3 regions of the Streptomyces sp. NPDC033845 genome follow, and region 1 is predicted to be linked to each of the others. Evidence: predicted binding sites of a transcription regulator. Region 1 holds the regulator's gene; each other region holds the start of a gene.

The links. The regulator HrcA, encoded in region 1, represses chaperone genes, less so after heat shock. The targets are predictions, from matches to a motif close to TTNGCACTCNGNNNNNCNGAGTGCNAA.
Region 2: a site for HrcA is predicted at 3,809-3,835, ahead of groL (chaperonin GroEL). Genes of this name have one in related genera too.
Region 3: a site for HrcA is predicted at 4,611-4,637, ahead of groES (co-chaperone GroES). Genes of this name have one in related genera too.

The regions. Positions count from the first base shown of each region.
Region 1 covers NZ_JBVIRI010000001.1:738,936-745,792, reverse strand. Annotated here, with positions in the region: gene ACZ50K_RS03455 (AMP-dependent synthetase/ligase) at 1-1,794, shown strand, start outside; gene hemW (radical SAM family heme chaperone HemW) at 1,861-3,093, shown strand; gene ACZ50K_RS03445 (DUF3097 domain-containing protein) at 3,142-3,945, opposite strand; gene ACZ50K_RS03440 (MBL fold metallo-hydrolase) at 3,977-4,708, opposite strand; gene hrcA (heat-inducible transcriptional repressor HrcA) at 4,847-5,863, shown strand; gene dnaJ (molecular chaperone DnaJ) at 5,864-6,857, shown strand, end outside.
Region 2 covers NZ_JBVIRI010000005.1:418,723-425,579, forward strand. Annotated here, with positions in the region: gene ACZ50K_RS14180 (PTS transporter subunit EIIC) at 1-569, shown strand, start outside; gene ACZ50K_RS14185 (hypothetical protein) at 617-988, opposite strand; gene ACZ50K_RS14190 (phosphoribosylanthranilate isomerase) at 1,272-1,877, opposite strand; gene groL (chaperonin GroEL) at 2,019-3,644, opposite strand; gene ACZ50K_RS14200 (cold-shock protein) at 3,968-4,171, opposite strand; gene ACZ50K_RS14205 (MoaD/ThiS family protein) at 4,616-4,891, opposite strand; gene thrC (threonine synthase) at 4,926-6,227, opposite strand; SAM riboswitch class I at 6,221-6,373, opposite strand; gene ACZ50K_RS14215 (glucosyl-3-phosphoglycerate synthase) at 6,549-6,857, shown strand, end outside.
Region 3 covers NZ_JBVIRI010000012.1:54,582-61,438, forward strand. Annotated here, with positions in the region: gene ACZ50K_RS24570 (MOSC domain-containing protein) at 1-672, shown strand, start outside; gene ACZ50K_RS24575 (SDR family NAD(P)-dependent oxidoreductase) at 737-1,510, shown strand; gene ACZ50K_RS24580 (ester cyclase) at 1,613-2,326, shown strand; gene groL (chaperonin GroEL) at 2,408-4,039, opposite strand; gene groES (co-chaperone GroES) at 4,156-4,464, opposite strand; gene ACZ50K_RS24595 (FtsW/RodA/SpoVE family cell cycle protein) at 4,818-6,254, shown strand; gene ACZ50K_RS24600 (polysaccharide deacetylase family protein) at 6,264-6,857, opposite strand, start outside.

The DNA.
Region 1 (6,857 bases):
TACCGCTATCCGGTGCCCTCCGCCGCCGGCGGCCCCGACGACTGGAAGTCGCTGAGCTGGGGCCAGGCCGCGGAGCGGGTCTTCGCCATCGCCGCCGGCCTCGTCGAGCTCGGGGTGGGCTCCGAGCAGCGGGTCGCCCTGGCCTCCAACACCCGGGTGGAGTGGATCCTCGCCGACCTGGGCGTGATGTGCGCCGGCGCGGCGACCACCACCGTCTACCCCAGCACCAACGCCGAGGAGTCCGCCTACATCCTGGCCGACTCGGCGAGCCGGGTGCTGATCGCCGAGGACGCCTCCCAGCTGGCCAAGGCCCGCGAGCACCGCGCCGACCTCCCCGAGCTCGTCCACGTCGTGGTGATGGACCCCGCCGACGCGGTGCCCGCCGAGGGCGACCCGGAGGGCTGGGTGATCTCCCTGGCCGATCTGGAGGCCCGCGGCAGGGAGCACCTGGCCAAGCACCCGGCGGCGGTCAAGGACCGGGTCGCGGCCATCACCGCCGACCAGCTCGCCACCCTGATCTACACCTCCGGCACCACCGGCCGCCCCAAGGGGGTCCGGCTGCCGCACGACAACTGGTCGTACCTGGCCAAGGCCATGACCGCCACCGGCCTGATCCACCAGGACGACGTCCAGTACCTGTGGCTGCCGCTGGCCCACGTCTTCGGCAAGGTGCTGACCTCCGGGCAGATCGAGGTCGGCCACGTCACCGCCGTCGACGGCCGCATCGACAAGATCATCGAGAACCTCCCGGTGGTCCAGCCGACCTACATGGCGGCCGTCCCGCGGATCTTCGAGAAGGTCTACAACGGGGTCGCGGCCAAGGCCCGGGCCGGCGGCGGCGCCAAGTACAAGATCTTCCAGTGGGCCGCCGGAACGGCCCGCGAGTACGCCAAGGTCAGCCAGGACAACTTCCGGCGCACCGGCCGCGCGGGCGCCCCCCTCGGCCTCACCGCCAGGCACAAGGTCGCCGACGTCCTCGTCTACTCCAAGCTCCGCGAGGCCTTCGGCGGCCGGCTGCGCGCCGCCATCTCCGGCGCCTCCGGCCTCGCCCCGGACATCGGCTTCTTCTTCTCCGGCGCCGGCATCCACATCCTGGAGGGCTACGGGCTCACCGAGTCCAGCGCCGCCTCCTTCGTCAACCCCGGCGAGGCCTACCGCACCGGCACCGTCGGCAAGCCGCTCCCCGGCACCGAGGTCCGCATCGCCGACGACGGCGAGATCCTGCTCCGCGGCCCCGGGATCATGGAGGGCTACCACGGCCTCCCCGAGAAGACCGCCGAGGTCCTGGAGTCCGACGGCTGGCTGCACACCGGGGACATCGGCGAGCTCTCCGCCGACGGCTACCTCCGCATCACCGACCGCAAGAAGGACCTGATCAAGACCTCCGGCGGCAAGTACGTCGCCCCGGCCGAGATCGAGGGCCGCTTCAAGGCGGTCTGCCCCTACGTCTCCAACCTCGTGGTGCACGGCGCCGACCGGAACTTCTGCACCGCCCTGATCGCCCTCGACGGCCCCGCCATCCTCGGCTGGGCCGCCGAGAACGGCCTGGCCGGCAAGAGCTACGCCGAGGTGGTCGCCGCCCCGGAGACCAACCGGCTGATCGAGACCTACGTCCAGACCCTCAACCAGGACCTCCAGCGCTGGCAGACGGTCAAGAAGTTCCGCCTCCTGCCGCGCGACCTCGACGTGGAGCACGGCGACCTCACCCCCAGCCTCAAGCTGAAGCGCCCGGTGGTGGAGCGCGAGTTCAAGCACCTCATCGAGGAGATGTACGAGGGCGCCCGCGAGGCGTAGCGGGGCGCCCGGCCGGGTCGCGGCCGGGCGGTCCGGGCGACCCGGGCAGTGCGGGACAATGGGCCCATGCCTTCCGCACTGCCCGACGGTGAGCCGCAGCCCGACGACGGGGCCCTGCCCTCGCACGCCCTGGAGGGCGCGGCGGCCCGGCCGCTCGGCTTCTACCTGCACGTCCCGTACTGCGCCACCCGCTGCGGCTACTGCGACTTCAACACCTACACCGCCACCGAGCTGCGCGGCTCCGGCGGGGTCCTGGCCTCCCGGGACAACTACGCCGACACCCTCACCGACGAGGTCCGCCTCGCCCGCAAGGTGCTCGGCGACGACCCGCGGCCGGTGCGGACCGTGTTCGTCGGCGGCGGCACGCCCACCCTGCTGGCCGCGGCCGACCTGGTCCGGATGCTCGGGGCGATCCGCGAGGAGTTCGGGCTCGCCCCCGACGCCGAGGTGACCACCGAGGCCAATCCGGAGTCCGTCACCCCCGAGTACCTGGCGGAGCTGCGGGCCGGCGGCTTCAACCGGATCTCCTTCGGCATGCAGAGCGCCAAGCAGCACGTCCTGAGGATCCTCGACCGGACCCACACCCCCGGCCGCCCCGAGGCCTGTGTCGCGGAGGCGCGGGCGGCCGGCTTCGAGCACGTCAACCTGGACCTGATCTACGGCACCCCCGGCGAGTCCGACCAGGACTGGCGCGACTCCCTCGCGGCCGCCCTCGGCGCGGGCCCCGACCACATCAGCGCCTACGCGCTGATCGTCGAGGAGGGCACCCAGCTGGCCCGCCGGATCCGCCGCGGCGAGGTCCCGATGACCGACGACGACGTGCACGCCGACCGCTATCTGATCGCCGACGAGGCCATGCGGGACGCCGGCTACCACTGGTACGAGGTGTCCAACTGGGCCTCCTCCGCAGCCGGCCGCTGCCTGCACAACGAGCTCTACTGGCGCGGCGCCGACTGGTGGGGCGCCGGACCGGGCGCGCACTCGCACGTGGGCGGGGTGCGCTGGTGGAACGTGAAGCACCCCGGCGCCTACGCCGCCGCGCTCGCCGAGGGCCGCTCGCCCGGGGCGGGCCGCGAGGTGCTGTCCGCCGAGGACCGGCGGGTGGAGCGGATCCTGCTGGAGCTCCGGCTGCTGTCCGGCTGCCCGCTGTCGCTGCTGGCCCCCGCCGGACTGGCCGCCTCCCGGCGGGCCGTGGCCGAGGGCCTGCTGGAGCCCGGCCCCTACGAGGAGGGCCGCGCGGTCCTCACCCTGCGCGGCCGGCTGCTGGCCGACGCCGTGGTCCGGGACCTCACCGACTGAGCCCGGCCGTTACGGCCTGACCCGGCCGCTACGGCCTGAGCCCGACCGCTAGGGCCCCGTGGTGACGTGGTCGATGAGGTGCTCCACCGGGCCCAGCAGCGCCGGTTCCAGGTCCCGGTAGGAGCGCACCCGGGACAGGATGTGCTGCCAGGCGGCGCCGGTGTTCTCCGGCCAGCCCAGGGCCCGGCAGACGCCGGTCTTCCAGTCCTGCCCGGGCGGCACCACCGGCCAGGCCGGGATGCCCAGCGCGGAGGGCTTCACGGCCTGCCAGACGTCCACGTAGGGGTGACCCACCACCAGCACGTGCGGGCCCGTCACGGAGGCCGCCAGACGGGATTCCTTCGACCCCGGCACCAGATGGTCCACCAGCACCCCCAGCCGGGCGTCCGCGGCCGGACCGAACTCCGCGACGACCGCCGGGAGGTCGTCCACCCCGGACAGGTACTCCACGACCACCCCCTCGATCCGCAGGTCGTCGCCCCACACCCGCTCCACCAGCTCGGCGTCGTGCCGGCCCTCCACGTAGATCCGGCCGGCCCGCGCCACCCGGGCCCGGGCCCCCGGCACGGCCAGCGAGCCCGAGGCGGTCCGGGCCGGGGCGGCCGGCGCCCGGGACGGGCGGACCAGGGTGACCACGGCGCCCTCCAGCAGGAACCCGCGCGGCTCCAGCGGGAACACCCGGCGCTTGCCGAAGCGGTCCTCCAGGGTCACCGTGGCGCCCTCGCAGGCCACCACCGCCCCGCAGAACTCCGTACCGGCCACCTCCACCACCAGGTCCCGGTCCGCCGGCACCTCCGGCACCGGCTTGGGGCGCTTCCAGGCGGGCGTCAGATCGGGGGAGTATTCGCGCATCCGGCCGAGGATAGGGACCGCGGGCCGCGGTTCAAGACGACACGCCGAACCGGTCCGCCAGTGTGGCGCGCTGCGCACGGACGAAGGCCGCGTCGACCACCGCCCCGTGCCCCGGCACGTACGCGGCATCCTCGCCGCCCAGGTCCAGCAGCCGGTCCAGGGCGGCCGGCCAGCGGGCCGGCACCGCGTCCGGGCCGGCCGACGGATCGCCGGACTCCTCGACCAGGTCCCCGCAGAACACCACCTCGCGCTCCCCGCCGGGCACGAACACCGCCAGGTCGTGCGGGGTGTGGCCGGGGCCCACGTTGGCCAGCAGCACCTGCACCCCGCCCAGCTCCAGGGTCCACTCGCCGGACACCAGGTGCCGGGGCGGGGTCAGCAGCTCGGCGGAGTCCGCGGCATCCGCCTCCGGCAGCCCATGCCGGACCGCGTCCGAGCGCAGCTCCTCGCGCCCGGCGGGGGTGCCGAGGACGGTGTCCAGGCCGACCGGGCCGAAGACCTCGGCCCCGGCGAACGCCGCCACCCCCAGCACATGGTCGAAATGTCCGTGGGTGAATGCGATATGGGTCACCCGGCGACCGGTCAGCCGCTCCGTCTCGGCCCGCACCGCGGCGCCCTCGCGGAGGCTGGAGCCGGGGTCGACCAGGAGCACCGACCCGTCTCCCACCACCAGTCCCACCGTGCAGTCCCACACCGGGAGCCGCCGCCGGCCGGTCCGCGGACCCAGCCGTTCCCAGCCCGCCTCTTCCCATCGCACGTCCATGCCGCGACGCTACCGTGACGGGCTCCCTTGCCCGCGGTGCACCTGCCCGCCGTACACTGACCGGGGATCTCTGGCACTCAAACCCGGTGAGTGCCAATCGGGGGACGACCGGAACCGACCGTTTGGAGGTGGCGCGCGATGCTCAGCGAACGCAGGCTCGAAGTGCTGCGCGCCATCGTCCAGGACTATGTCGGCACCGAGGAGCCGGTCGGCTCCAAGGCGCTCACCGAGCGGCACGCCCTCGGCGTCTCGCCCGCCACCGTCCGCAACGACATGGCGGTGCTGGAGGAGGAGGGGTACATCGCCCAGCCCCACACCAGCGCCGGACGCATCCCCACCGACAAGGGCTACCGCCTCTTCGTCGACAAGCTGGCCGGGGTCAAGCCCCTCTCGACGCCCGAGCGGCGCGCCATCCAGAACTTCCTCGACGGCGCCGTGGACCTCGACGACGTGGTCGGCCGCACGGTCCGGCTGCTCGCCCAGCTGACCCGGCAGGTCGCGGTGGTCCAGTACCCCTCGCTGACCCGCTCCACGGTCCGCCACGTGGAACTGCTGCTGCTCGCGCCCGCCCGGCTGATGCTCGTCCTGATCACCGACACCGGCCGGGTCGAGCAGCGGCTGGTGGACTGTCCGGCGCCGTTCGGCGAGACCCCGCTCGCCGACCTGCGGGCCCGGCTCAACGGAGCGGTCGTCGGCCGCCGGTTCGCGGACGTCCCGCAGCTGGTCCAGGACCTGCCGGAATCCTTCGAGGCCGAGGACCGGGCGACCGTCTCCACGGTCCTCGCCACCCTCCTCGAAACCCTGGTCGAGGAGACCGAGGAGCGGCTGATGATCGGCGGCACCGCCAATCTCACCCGCTTCGGACACGACTTCCCCCTGACCATCAGGCCGGTGCTGGAAGCGCTGGAGGAGCAGGTCGTGCTCCTCAAGCTGCTCGGCGAGGCCAGTGAGTCGGGGATGACCGTACGCATCGGCCACGAGAACGCCTACGAGGGACTCAACTCCACGTCGGTGGTCTCGGTCGGCTACGGTTCGGGCGGCGAAGCAGTCGCCAAACTCGGCGTGGTCGGACCGACCCGCATGGACTACCCCGGAACGATGGGAGCGGTACGCGCAGTGGCACGTTACGTCGGACAGATCCTGGCGGAGTCGTAAGTGGCCACGGACTACTACGCCGTTCTCGGCGTGCGCCGCGACGCATCGCAGGACGAGATCAAGAAGGCCTTCCGGCGGCTCGCCCGCGAGCTGCACCCGGACGTGAACCCCGATCCCAAGACGCAGGAGCGTTTCAAGGAGATCAACGCCGCGTACGAGGTGCTGTCGGACCCGCAGAAGAAGCAGGTCTACGACCTCGGCGGCGACCCGCTGTCCTCCTCGGGCGGCGGCGGCGCGGGCGGGTTCGGAGCCGGCGGCTTCGGCAACTTCTCGGACATCATGGACGCCTTCTTCGGCCAGGCCTCGCAGCGCGGACCGCGCTCGCGGACCCGCCGCGGCCAGGACGCCATGATCCGCCTCGACCTGGAGCTGGACGAGGCCGCCTTCGGCACCACCAAGGACATCCAGGTCGACACGGCCGTGGTCTGCACCACCTGCTCCGGTGAGGGCGCCGCCCCCGGCACCTCCGCGCAGACCTGCGACATGTGCCGCGGCCGCGGCGAGGTCTCCCAGGTCACCCGGTCCTTCCTCGGCCAGGTCATGACCTCCCGCCCCTGCCCGCAGTGCCAGGGCTTCGGCACCGTGGTCCCGACCCCCTGCCCGGAGTGCGCGGGCGACGGCCGGGTCCGGTCCCGCCGCAACCTCACGGTCAAGATCCCGGCCGGTGTGGAGAACGGCACCCGGATCCAGCTGTCCGGGGAGGGCGAGGTCGGCCCCGGCGGCGGCCCCGCCGGCGACCTGTACGTGGAGATCCACGAACTCCCGCACCCGACGTTCCAGCGGCGCGGCGACGACCTGCACTGCACGGTCACCATCCCCATGACGGCGGCCGCGCTGGGTACCAAGTGCCCGCTGGAGACCCTGGACGGCATGGAGGAGATCGACATCCGGCCCGGCACCCAGTCCGGCCAGTCGATCCCGCTGCACGGCCGGGGCGTCACCCACCTCCGGGGCAACGGGCGCGGGGACCTCATCGTGCACGTGGAGGTCACCA
Region 2 (6,857 bases), on a different contig from region 1:
TGGTGATGCTGGGCCTGCACCAGGCCCTGATCCCCATCCACACCACCCTGATCGAGCAGTCCGGCTACACCGTCCTGCTGCCCATCCTGGCGATGGCCGGCGCCGGCCAGGTCGGTGCGGCGGCCGCCGTCTACCTCCGGCTCCCCCGCAACGGCTCCCTCCGGAACACCATCAAGTCGGCGCTCCCGGCGGGCTTCCTGGGGGTCGGCGAACCCCTCATCTACGGGGTGTCGCTGCCGCTGGGCCGCCCCTTCGTCACCGCCTGCGCGGGCGGCGCGGCCGGCGGCGCCTTCGTGGGCCTGTTCAACCAGCTGGGCTCCGCCTTCGGCTCCACCGCCATCGGCCCCTCCGGCTGGGCCCTGTTCCCGCTGCTCGACGGCACCTCCGGAATGGGCACCAGCATCGCCGTCTACGCGGGCGGGCTGCTGACCGGCTACCTGGTCGGCTTCGCGGCCACCTACTTCTTCGGCTTCACCCGGCAGATGCTCGAAGACCTGAACACCGACCCGGAACCCGCCACCGCCACCCCGGCCGCCGACCCGTCCCCCGCCCCGGCCCTCACCCACTGACCGCCCCGGCCCCGACGCGCCCACCGCGCGTCGGGGCCGACGGCCGTTCAGCGGGCAAAGACCCCGGTGTCCACGGTCACCTCGAACGGCTCGGGCAGCTCCAGCTCCCCGCCGAACGGCACCCGGTGGGCGTCCTTGAAGACCCCGTCCTCCACGTAGAGCTTGTCCAGGGCCGCGATGTGGATACCGAGCGTCTGGTAGACCTCCCATTCGGGTGGTAGCACCCCGTATAGGGCCCGCTGAAGCCTGGCAGCGATGGCGTTGTGGTATCGGTGGGGCGGTGGTGCCGAGTGGATCTGTCCTCCGTCGATCTCGGCGCGCCAGCCCTCCGGCACGTCCAGCTCACGCCAGCTCTGCAGCAGGTAGTCCCACGCACGGCCCTCGGCTCCCCGGCCGGGCTCGACCATGGCTGCGGTCATCACGGGTCCCCTCTCTGTGGCCCATGCGGGCGAGCGTAGATCGACGGTCCGCGGCCCCGGGGCCGCTCGTCTCAGCGTCCCACGATCAGGGGGTGCACGCAGCTGTCCCCGCGCCGCCGGGAGGGGTTCGCGGGAGCGGGCGCCGATGCCGCCGGCCGCCAGCTCCCGGAACCCGACGGAGTCCACGGGGCGAGTCTGGCCGGGGCGGAAGCCCCGGGGACAGGGACCTTGGTCCGCGCCCGCCGGGCCCGAAGGCCCGCGTACGGGGCGCCGCGTACGGGGCTCAGCCTCGGGCGCGGGCGGCCTCGATGAAGGCGCGGATCAGGGCGGGGGACTTCACCCCGCGGGCGCTCTCCACCCCGCTGGAGACGTCCACCCCCCAGGCCCCGGTGGCGGCGAGGGCCTCGGCGACGTTGCCGGGGGCGAGTCCGCCGGCCAGCAGCCAGCGTCCCTCGGGGGCGGTGAAGGTGTCGGCCCCCCAGTTCCACGGCTTGCCGGAGCCGGGGTCGGGGGCGTCGAGGAGCAGCAGGTCCTCGCCGTACTCCCCGCACCGGCGGACCGGCTCGGCGGTGGCCCGCAGCAGGGTGCGGCCGGGGGCGCGGAGGGCGGCGAAGTCCTCGGCGGGCTCCTCGCCGTGCAGTTGGACCCCGCGCACCCCGCTCTCCCCGGCGAGCCGGCGGACCTCCTCGACGGGCTGTCCGCGGAACACGCCCACGGTGAGCACCCGGTCGGGGACGAGGGCGGCCAGTCGGCGTGCGGTGGCGGTGTCGACGGTCCGCGGGCTGCCGGGCGCGAACACGAACCCGATGGCGTCGGCCCCGGCCTCCACCGCCGCGGTCACGTCCGGCCCGGTCCTCAGTCCGCAGATCTTGACGAACACATCAGTCATGCGGCCAGTCAACCAGTCCCGGGCCCGGCGGCCGCGTCCCCGCCCGGCATTCGGTCAGGTCGGGAACGCCCGAGGGCGGTACCCCCGTCGTGGGGGTACCGCCCTCTGCGTACAGCTGTGGAGCGACCGATCCGCGGGGGATCAGAAGTCCATGTCACCGCCCGGCATGCCACCAGGAGCGGCGGCGGCCTTCTCCGGCTTGTCGGCGATGACGGCCTCGGTGGTGAGGAACAGCGCGGCGATCGACGCGGCGTTCTGCAGCGCGGAACGCGTCACCTTCGCCGGGTCGATGATGCCCTCGGCGATGAGGTCCACGTACTCGTTGGTCGCGGCGTTCAGGCCGTGACCGGTCGGCAGGTTGCGGACCTTCTCCGCGACGACGCCGCCTTCGAGGCCGGCGTTGACGGCGATCTGCTTCAGCGGGGCCTCCAGGGCCAGCTTCACGATCGCGGCACCGGTGGCCTCGTCGCCGACCAGGTCGGCCTCAAGCTTCTCGAAGACGTGGCCGGCCTGGATGAGGGCCACGCCACCGCCGGCGACGATGCCCTCCTCGACGGCCGCCTTCGCGTTGCGAACGGCGTCCTCGATGCGGTGCTTGCGCTCCTTGAGCTCGACCTCGGTGGCGGCACCGGCCTTGATCACCGCGACACCGCCGGCGAGCTTCGCCAGGCGCTCCTGCAGCTTCTCGCGGTCGTAGTCGCTGTCCGAGTTCTCGATCTCGGCGCGGATCTGGTTGACGCGGCCCTGGACCTGGTCGCTGTCGCCGGAGCCGTCGACGATGGTGGTCTCGTCCTTGGTGATGACGACCTTGCGGGCGCGGCCCAGCAGGTCGAGACCGGCGTTCTCCAGCTTGAGGCCGACCTCCTCGGAGATGACCGTGCCGCCGGTGAGGATGGCGATGTCGCCCAGCATGGCCTTGCGGCGGTCGCCGAAGCCCGGAGCCTTGACCGCGACGGACTTGAAGGTGCCGCGGATCTTGTTGACGACCAGGGTGGAGAGCGCCTCGCCCTCGACGTCCTCGGCGATGATCAGCAGCGGCTTGCCGGACTGCATGACCTTCTCCAGCAGCGGAAGGAGGTCCTTCACGTTGCTGACCTTGGAGTTGACGATGAGGATGTACGGGTCGTCGAGCGACGCCTCCATACGCTCCATGTCGGTGGCGAAGTACGCCGAGATGTAGCCCTTGTCGAAGCGCATGCCCTCGGTGAGCTCAAGCTCCAGGCCGAAGGTCTGCGACTCCTCGACCGTGATGACGCCTTCCTTGCCGACCTTGTCCATGGCCTCGGCGATGAGCTCGCCGATCTGGGTGTCGGCGGCGGAGATGGAGGCCGTGGAAGCGATCTGCTCCTTGGTCTCGACATCCTTCGCCTGCTCCAGCAGGGCGCCGGAGACGGCCTCGACGGCCTTCTCGATGCCGCGCTTGAGGGCCATCGGGTTGGCGCCGGCGGCGACGTTGCGGAGGCCCTCGCGGACGAGCGCCTGGGCGAGGACGGTCGCGGTGGTCGTACCGTCACCGGCGACGTCGTCCGTCTTCTTGGCGACTTCCTTGACCAGCTCGGCGCCGATCTTCTCGTACGGGTCCTCCAGCTCGATCTCCTTGGCGATGGACACACCATCGTTGGTGATCGTGGGGGCGCCCCACTTCTTCTCAAGGACGACGTTGCGACCCTTGGGGCCAAGGGTGACCTTGACGGCGTCGGCGAGCTGGTTCATGCCGCGCTCCAGGCCGCGCCGGGCCTCCTCGTCGAACGCGATGATCTTGGCCATGTGAAGTGGTCCTCCCGGACGGGGTGGATTGCTCCGGACCGTGTGGGCGCCCGCGACGGACGGCCTGCGCACCCGGCGGTTCCTTCCCGCCGGGCACTGCGGGCCTCACCGACCCGGTCCTCGTCTATGTAGCACTCTCACCCGGAGAGTGCTAACGCCAATGATTAGCACTCGACCCCCACGAGTGCAAGCGACTGTGGACAACCCGCGGACACGACCCGGGCGCCGCAAGGGCCCCCGCCGGGCACACGCGAGGGGCCCGCATCCCCGGTCCGGGATGCGGGCCCCTCGCGTTTCACGTGTGCCGGTGGTCGACGTCCTGGTCAGACAGCGAGTTTGACCATGTCCGCCTGCGGACCCTTCTGGCCCTGCGAGATCTCGAACTCGACCCGCTGACCCTCTTCAAGGGTGCGGTACCCGTCCATCTGGATGGCGCTGTAGTGGACGAACACATCCGCACCACCGTCGACCGCGATGAAGCCGTAGCCCTTCTCCGCGTTGAACCACTTGACGGTGCCCTGAGCCATGCCTAACTCCCCTATTACTGGCCCTTGCGCAGGACCGCACTTCGCGGTCCCGGGTCAGAACTTGCGTCGGAACGCGTCGACCGCGGCTGAATGTATCCGGACCGGAGCTGTCTGCAACAGGTCATTCCGACGAGAAATCTGGACATGCGAATACATTGAAATATAGTGAAAATTTGGCATAGCCCAGGGCAACTTGGACCCGGCGAAACGTATCAATGCCCCATATCACACGCACACATTGGCCCGATGTCGACCATGGGAAGGCCCGGCCATATGCGGCGGGCAAGAACAGCGGAGGGGACTTCCCCAACTCTACCGCGCCCAACCAAGCAGAATTGCCCCCTCCGTTTAGCCGGAGGGGGCAATTCTGGGTTTGCGCGTGTCAGCTACCGAAGTACCCGACGGTACTTACCGACGGGTCGCATCGGATCGGGTCCGGCCGGGTCAGCCGCCGGCGACGGCGGGGATGATCGAGACTCCGGCGCCGTCCGGGGTCGCCGCCTGCAGCCCGCCCTCGAAGCGCACGTCGTCGTCGTTGACGTACACGTTGACGAAGCGGCGCAGCTTGCCCTGGTCGTCCAGGACGCGCGCGGCGATGCCGGGGTGGTCCTTCTCCAGGGACTCGATGACCTCGGCCAGGGTGGCGCCCTCGGCGGGAACCTCGGCCTGGCCACCGGTGTAGGTGCGCAGGATGGTGGGGATGCGGACGTTGACGCTCATGGCGCTACTGCCTTTCCGGGGTGCGGGGGGAGGGTCAGGCCAGGCCGGCGGCGCGGAACGCGTCCAGGCTCGGGCGGATGGTGGCGGTCTGCCCGCTGTCCGCGGCCACCGCCTCCAGGGTCTTCAGGCCGTCGCCGGTGTTCAGGACCACGGTGGTGAGCGCGGGGTCGAGCTGCCCGTTCTCGATCAGCTTCTTCGTCACGCCGACGGTCACGCCGCCCGCGGTCTCGGCGAAGATGCCCTCGGTCTGGGCGAGCAGCTTGATGGCCTCCACCACCTGGGCGTCGTCCACGTCCTCGACGAAGCCGCCGGTGCGGCGGGCGATGTCGAGCACGTACGGGCCGTCGGCCGGGTTGCCGATCGCCAGGGACTTGGCGATGGTGTTCGGCTTCTGCGGGCGGACCACGTCGTGCCCGGCCTTGAAGGCAGTGGACACCGGGGAGCAGCCCTCGGCCTGGGCGCCGAAGATCTTGTACGGGCGGTCCTCGACGAGGCCCAGCCTGATGAGCTCCTGAAGACCCTTGTCGATCTTCGTGAGCTGGGAGCCGGAGGCGATCGGGATCACGATCTGGTCGGGCAGCCGCCAGCCGAGCTGCTCGCAGATCTCGTACGCCAGGGTCTTGGAGCCCTCGCCGTAGTACGGGCGCAGGTTGACGTTGACGAAGCCCCAGCCCTCGCCGAGCGGGTCGCCGATGAGCTCGGAGCAGAAGCGGTTGACGTCGTCGTAGTTGCCCTCGATGCCGACCAGGTCGCCGCCGTAGACACCGGCCATGACCACCTTGCCCTGCTCCAGGTCGTGCGGGATGAACACGCAGGACCGGAAGCCGGCGCGGGCGGCCGCGGCGCCGACGGCGCCGGCCAGGTTGCCGGTGGAGGAGCAGGAGAGGGTGGTGAACCCGAAGGCGCGGGCGGCCTCGACGGCGATGGCGACGACGCGGTCCTTGAAGGAGTGCGTCGGGTTGCCGGAGTCGTCCTTGACGTACAGCTTGCCGGTGATGCCGAGTTCCTTGGCCAGGTTCTCGGCGTCCACCAGCTTGGTGAAGCCGGGGTTCAGGCTGGGCTTGCCGGCCACGTCGGCGGGGACGGGCAGCAGCGGGGCGTAGCGCCAGATGTTGTTGGGTCCGGCCTCGATGGCGGCGCGGAGGGCCTCGGGGTCGCCGACCGGGAGGTCGTACGCCACTTCGAGCGGTCCGAAACACTCGTTACAGGCGAAAATGGGACCGAGGTCGAAGCGGGTGCCGCACTCGCGACAGGAGAGCGCGACGGCGGGTCCGAGATCGACAGAGGTGGCGAGAGTCTGTGCAGAAGCCATGGTGGCGAGGCCCTTTCTCCTCATCTTCCTCGTGGCGCACTTCGCCACGAGACGGATTTGGCACCTTCCCTAGCCGGTGGACCTCGCTGATTGCGGAAATCGCGCGAGAGCCGACTGGAGGGTTGCCGGGGCTTCAACGGGCCGTATCCCTCTGCCCCTCTGGATGAGCGGTATGGCGCCGGGCCGCGCGCTCTGTGGCGCACCCGGGCATTTGTCGGCGAGCACCCCCGGCATGCGGAGGAGCTACGCGTTGTTCAAGACTGTAACCGACGGACCGGGCGGTTGAGACAGGCGTCCGAACCGCGAGATGGATCACATAACGGACGGAACCAGGGAGTGCCGCAGGTGCTGGAAGAGGTGGAGCGCTGGCTGGACCGCCGGTCCCAGGCAGCCGGCGACAGGCCGCTCGACCAGCTGTTCTCCGCGAAACGGGCGGCCGGGACCACGGTCAGCGTGGTGCTGCCGGCCCTGGACGAGGAGGCCACGGTCGGGGAGATCGTGGAGACGATCCGCCGGGATCTGATCGACGGGCTGCCCGTCCCGCTGGTGGACGAACTGGTGGTGGTCGACTCCGGTTCCACCGACCGGACCTCCGAGGTGGCCGCCAAGGCCGGGGCCCGGGTGGTGCACCGGGACGAGATCCTCCCCCGGCTG
Region 3 (6,857 bases), on a different contig from region 1:
ATCTCCCTGAACCTGGGCCGGGCGACGGCCGTGGACTACACCGACTCCGGGATCGGCGTGACCGGCATCGGCAAGCGCCCGGTGCCCGGGCCGGCCCGGGTCTTCTCCCCCGGCCCCAAGGGCACCGCCGGGTCCGGGGTGGAGGGCGACGAGATCTGTCAGCTCCGCCACCACGGCGGGGACCACCAGGCCGTCTACGCGTACGCCCGCGAGGACCTGGACTGGTGGGAGGGCGAGCTGGGGCGCGAGCTGACCCCGGGGCTGTTCGGCGAGAACTTCACCACCTCGGGCCTGGACGTCAACGGCGCCCTGCTGGGCGAGCGCTGGCGGGTCGGCCCGGACCTGCTGCTGGAGGTGGCCTCGGCCCGGATCCCGTGCCGGACCTTCCAGGGCGCGCTGGGCGAGCCGGGCTGGGTCAAGCGGTTCACCCAGGCCCGGCGGCCGGGCGCGTACCTGCGGGTGGTCGAGGAGGGGTCGGTCTCCCCGGGCGACGTGATCGAGCGGGTGCACCGGCCGGACCACGAGGTCACGGTGGAGTTCTGGTTCCGGGCCTTCACCACCGAGCGGGCCCTGCTGCCGCGCACCCTGGCGGCCGGTGCCGCGATGGAGCCGGAGGCGCACGAGGCGGTCCGTACGTACCTGGCCAAGTCCGGGAACCCGGCGCGGGGCTGACACCGCGTCGGTGCGGGTGCCGGGTGGCCGACACGATCCCGGCGACACGGACTAGGTTGCGCACATGACGACTGCGTTGATTACGGGATCCACGGCGGGCATCGGCGCCGCCTTCGCCCGGCGGCTCGCCGCCCAGGGGCACAACCTGGTGCTGGTCGCCCGCGACACCGAGCGGCTGGGCGTCCAGGCCACCGAGCTCCACGACCGGCACGGCATCGAGGCCGAGGTGCTGACCGCGGACCTGTCCACGGAGGAGGGCATCGGCGCGGTGGAGGCGCGGCTCTCGGACCGCACCCACCCGGTGGACCTGCTGGTCAACAACGCGGGCTTCGGCAACAAGGGCCGCTATCTGGACGTGCCCATGGCAGACGAGCTGACCATGCTGAAGGTGCATGTGGAGGCGGTGCTGCGGCTGACCTCGGCGGCCACCGGGGGGATGCGGGACCGCGGCCGCGGCGGGGTGATCAACGTGGCCTCGGTGGCGGCCTTCCTGCCCCGGGGCACGTACGGGGCCAGCAAGGCGTGGGTGGTCCAGTTCACCCAGGGGGCGGCCAAGGACCTGGCCGGTTCCGGGGTGCGGCTGATGGCGCTGTGCCCGGGGTTCGTGCGGACCGAGTTCCACGAGCGGGCCGGGATGGGCACGGACAACATCCCCAGCTGGATGTGGCTGGACGCGGACAAGCTGGTGGCCGACGCGCTGGCCGATCTGGCCCGCGGCCGGGCGGTGTCCATCCCGGACCCCCGGTACAAGGCGCTGATGGGGCTGGTGAAGCTCACCCCGCGCGGGCTGCTGGGCGGGGTGTCCTCCCGTACGGGGCGGAAGTACGGCCCCCAGTAGGACATCCGGGCGGCATCCGGGCGACATCCGGGCGGTTCCATACCCGCGCGTACGGAATAAAATGGACGCGCCCCATTCGCCCCGGACTCCCGGGAGACGGCCATGAATTTCGTACAGGTGATCGACTACGAGACGAGCCGGTTCGACGAGATGAGCGAGCTCGTCGACCGGTGGGCGGCGCAGACCAGGGGGCGGCGGACGGCCACGCACACCATGGTGGGCCGGGACCGGGAGGCCGCCACGCACTATGTGAACCTGATCGAGTTCCCCTCGTACGAGGAGGCCATGAGGAACTCCCGGCTCCCCGAGACCGACCGGATGTTCCGGGAGATGATGGCGCTCTGCGAGGGGATGCCGCGGTTCAGCAACCTGGACGTGGTCCGCGACGAACAGCTCAACAAGCACCTGGTGAACCGGGTGTTCGAGGAGGTCGTCGGCGAGGGCCGGATGGACGTCCTGGACGAGTGCTTCGCGGTGGACTACATCGACCACGACATCGGCCGGCCGGAGAGCACCGTGATCGGGCGGGAGGCCGCACGCGAGAACATGGCGCAGTGGACCGGGGCCTTCGACATGGCCATGGAGCCGCTGGCCCAGCCGGCCGAGGGCGAGTTCGTCACCACCGTGTGGGACTGGACCGGTGTGCACACCGGGGAGTTCATGGGGATGCCGCCGACCGGGAAGACCTGCCGGATGTCGGGCACCACCACCTTCCGCTGCGTGGACGGTGAGATCACCGAGGGCTGGTGGCACTACGACCTGGGAGGGCTGATGCGGCAGCTGGGCGTCACCGGCGCGACCGGCCCCGCGTCCTGAGCCGGACCGGCGCCCGGGCCGGGCACGCGGAAGGCCCCGCTCCGCGAGTGCGGGGCGGGGCCTTCCGGACGGGGAACCCGATCAGTGGCTGTGGCCGTGGCCGTGCCCGTGACCGTGGCCGTCGCCCTCTTCCTCGGCCGGCTTCTCGACGACCAGGGTCTCGGTCGTCAGCAGCAGCGAGGCGATGGAGGCGGCGTTCTCCAGGGCGGAGCGGGTGACCTTGACCGGGTCGATGACCCCGGCCTTGATCAGGTCGCCGTACTCGCCGGTGGCGGCGTTGAAGCCCTGGCCCTTGTCGAGCTCGGCGACCTTGGAGGTGATGACATAGCCCTCCAGGCCGGCGTTCTCGGCGATCCAGCGCAGCGGCTCGACGGCGGCGCGGCGGACGACGGCCACACCGGTGCCCTCGTCGCCGGTCAGGCCGAGGTTGCCCTCCAGGACCTTGACGGCGTGCACCAGGGCGGAGCCACCGCCGGAGACGATGCCCTCCTCGACCGCGGCGCGGGTCGCCGAGATGGCGTCCTCAAGACGGTGCTTGCGCTCCTTGAGCTCGACCTCGGTGGCGGCGCCGACCTTGATCACGCACACGCCGCCGGCCAGCTTCGCCAGGCGCTCCTGGAGCTTCTCGCGGTCCCAGTCCGAGTCGGTGGACTCGATCTCGGCCTTGATCTGGTTGACGCGGCCGAGGACGTCCTCGGAGGAGCCGGCGCCGTCCACGATCGTGGTGTCGTCCTTGGAGACGGTCACGCGGCGGGCGGAGCCCAGCACGTCCAGACCGGCCTGGTCGAGCTTGAGGCCGACCTCCTCGGCGATGACGGTGGCACCGGTGAGGGTGGCCATGTCCTGGAGCATCGCCTTGCGGCGGTCACCGAAGCCCGGGGCCTTGACGGCCACCGCGTTGAAGGTGCCGCGGATCTTGTTGACGACGAGGGTGGAGAGCGCCTCGCCCTCGACGTCCTCGGCGATGATCAGCAGCGGCTTGGAGCCACCCGCCTGGATGACCTTCTCCAGCAGCGGCAGCAGGTCCTGGATCGAGGAGATCTTGCCCTGGTTGATCAGGATGTACGGGTCGTCGAGGACGGCCTCCATACGCTCCTGGTCGGAGACCATGTACGGCGAGAGGTAGCCCTTGTCGAAGGCCATGCCCTCGGTGAAGTCGAGCTCCACTCCGAAGGTGTTGGACTCCTCGACGGTGATGACGCCGTCCTTGCCGACCTTGTCCATCGCCTCGGCGATGAGCTCGCCGATCTGGGCGTCCTGCGCGGAGAGCGCGGCCACGGCGGCGATGTCGGACTTGTCCTCGATCGGGCGGGCGGTCGCGAGGAGCTCCTCGGACACGGCCTTGACCGCGGCGTCGATGCCCTTCTTCAGGGAGGCCGGGGAGGCGCCGGCGGCGACGTTGCGCAGGCCCTCGCGGACCAGCGCCTGGGCCAGCACGGTGGCGGTGGTGGTGCCGTCGCCCGCGATGTCGTTGGTCTTGGTCGCCACCTCCTTGACGAGCTGGGCGCCCAGGTTCTCGTACGGGTCGTCGAGCTCGACCTCGCGGGCGATCGTGACACCGTCGTTGGTGATGGTGGGGGCGCCGAACTTCTTGTCGATGACGACGTTGCGGCCCTTGGGGCCGATCGTCACCTTCACCGTGTCGGCAAGCTTGTTGACGCCGCGCTCAAGGGCGCGACGGGCGTCCTCGTCGAACTTCAGGATCTTCGCCATGGGAGCGGTTCAGCCCTCTCGAAAAATCTGGTGTCTAACGAGCAGCGCCCCTAGCCGCCCGGCAAATCAGCGGGGTGACCAGGGGCGCAGCTCACAGCATTTTGATGCGGGGTGAATTACTTCTCGACGATCGCGAGGACATCGCGAGCCGAGAGGACGAGGTATTCCTCGCCGCTGTACTTCACCTCGGTGCCGCCGTACTTGCTGTACAGAACGATGTCGCCGACGGTGACGTCCAGCGGGAGACGCTGGCCGTCCTCGAAGCGACCCGGACCGACCGCGAGGACGACGCCCTCCTGGGGCTTCTCCTTCGCGGTGTCCGGGATGACCAGGCCGGAGGCCGTGGTCTGCTCGGCGTCGAGCGGCTGGACCACGATGCGGTCCTCAAGCGGCTTGATGGCAACCTTGGAGCTGGCGGTCGTCACGATCCGACCTCCCCCTTCGGAGATCTCACGGGGTTAACTGTCTGAGGTGGCGACCAGGTGGATCCGTCGTCGCGGGTGCCGGACCTGCCCGTCGCTGTGTTGGCACTCGCCGGTGGTGAGTGCCAGGCCCGAGACTATTCCGGCGATTAGCACTCGGTCAAGCGGAGTGCCAATTCAGGCCGGAGGGCGTTGCGGAATCCACCCTTCCCGGGGGCCGGGCGGCGGTGCGCCCGGGGCGTGGGTGGCGCAGGCCACCGGGCGCGGCGGAACCCCGGCCCCGGCCCGCGCGTCGTAGGGGATATGAAGATAAAGCCACCCAATGCCGAGCAGACCGGACGGAAGGGCTCCGCACCGTGCGGGGACTGAGGCCCTCGACGGTGCCGGGCGCCCGGCGCCGCACCGAGGCACTGCTGCTGGTCCTCGTGGTGGCGATCGCCGTCTTCGGCCACGCCAACGCGGGCCTGGCCATGAACGGCGAGCTGCCCGCCAACCTCAGCGGGTTCGCGATCAGCCTCTCGTTGCTCTCCCTGGTCGGACATCTGGGCGTCCGCCGGTTCGCCGCCTACGCGGACCCGCTGATCCTGCCGCTGGCCATGCTGCTGACCGGGATCGGGCTGGTGCTGCTGCACCGGCTCGACCAGTCGTACATCGAGCGGTACGGCGCCGAGGCCAACGCCCCGGGGCAGCTGCTGTGGACGGTGGTCGGGGTCGCCGCCTGCGTGCTGGTCGTGGCGCTGCTGAAGGACCACCGGCTCCTCCAGCGGTTCATCTACCTCACGATGGCCGTGGCGCTGGTCCTGCTGATCACCCCGGCGTTCATGCCGGCCGACACCTACGGCGCCAAACGGTGGATCTTCATCGGGCCGTTCTCGCTGCAGCCCGGCGAGTTCGTGAAGATCATGATCGCGGTGTTCTTCGCCGGATACCTGGTCGTCCACCGGGACACGCTGGCGCTCGCCGGACGCAAGTTCCTCGGCATGCGGCTGCCGCCGATGCGGCAGCTCGGACCCATCGTCACGGTGTGGATCGTGGCCATGCTGGTCCTGGTCTTCGAACGCGACCTCGGCACCTCGCTGATCTTCTTCGGGGTGTTCGTGGTGATGCTGTACGTCGCGACCGAGCGCACCAGCTGGATCGTCTTCGGCGTCCTGATGGCCGCCCTGGGCGCCTTCGTCGTCGGCTCGACCGAACCGCACGTGAAGAACCGGGTCCAGGCCTGGCTGCAACCCATGGCGATCTTCCTGCCGGAGGAGCAGCGGCCCAAGGGACTCACCTCGGACCAGTCCGCCCAGGCCCTGTTCAGCTTCGGCACCGGCGGGATCTCCGGCACCGGCCTCGGCCAGGGCCATCCCGAGCTGATCCAGTTCGCCGGCCGCTCCGACTTCATCCTGACCACGGTCGGCGAGGAACTCGGACTGGCCGGGGTGATGGCGATCCTGATCCTCTACGCCCTGCTGGTCCAGCGCGGCCTGCGGATGGCCCTGGGCGCCCGCGACCCGTTCGGCAAACTGCTGGCCGTCGGCCTGTCGGCCGCGCTGGCGCTCCAGGTGTTCGTGGTGGCGGGCGGTGTGACGGGCCTGATCCCGCTGACCGGCAAGGCGCTGCCGTTCCTGGCCAAGGGCGGCTCCTCGCTGCTGGCCAACTGGATCATGATCGCCCTGCTGCTGCGCATCAGCGACAGCGCGGAACGCCAGCGCGAGGCGGACTCCCGCCCGGCGGACGGTGTCACGGCCGAGCCGGAACCGGTCGGGGTGGCCGCTGCGGCGGGGGCCCCGCCGGGGCGGGGGTAGCAGCGGGGGCTACAGGTAGTCCTCCAGGCGGCCGATCCGGAAGCCCTGTTCCTGGATGCGGCGCAGCATGCGGGTGGTCATCTGGGTCTCCGTGCTGCCCTTGAGTTCGGCGGGGCCGCGGAAGTGGGCCAGGATGATGTCGCCGGGGCGGAGGGCGGAGCCCTCGGCGTACTGGAGGTCGTGTATCTGCATCGACACCCGCCACAGCACCAGCGCCCGGGCGCCGCAGTCCTTCGCGGCCCGCAGGGTGCGGTCGTCGTAGTTGCCGTAGGGCGGGCGGAACAGGCCGGGGGCGGTGCCGAAGCGGGCGTGCAGGCGGTCGCGCTGGCCGCATATCTGGGCCTTCTGCGCCTCGTACGGCAGGGTCCTGAGGTTCGGGTGGGTCAGCGTGTGGTTGTTGATCTCGCTGCCGTTGCCCTGGTCGCGGAGCCGGGCGAAGTGGCCGTAGTCGGAGGAGGCCACGCTGTCCGTGAGGAACATGCTGATCGGGAGCCGGAGTTCGGCGGTGAGCCGGAGGAACTCGGGGTCCTTCTCGGCGCCGTCGTCGAAGGTGAGGAAGACGGTCCTCTCCCCCGCCGGCACGGGTATTCGGTCCACCACCGG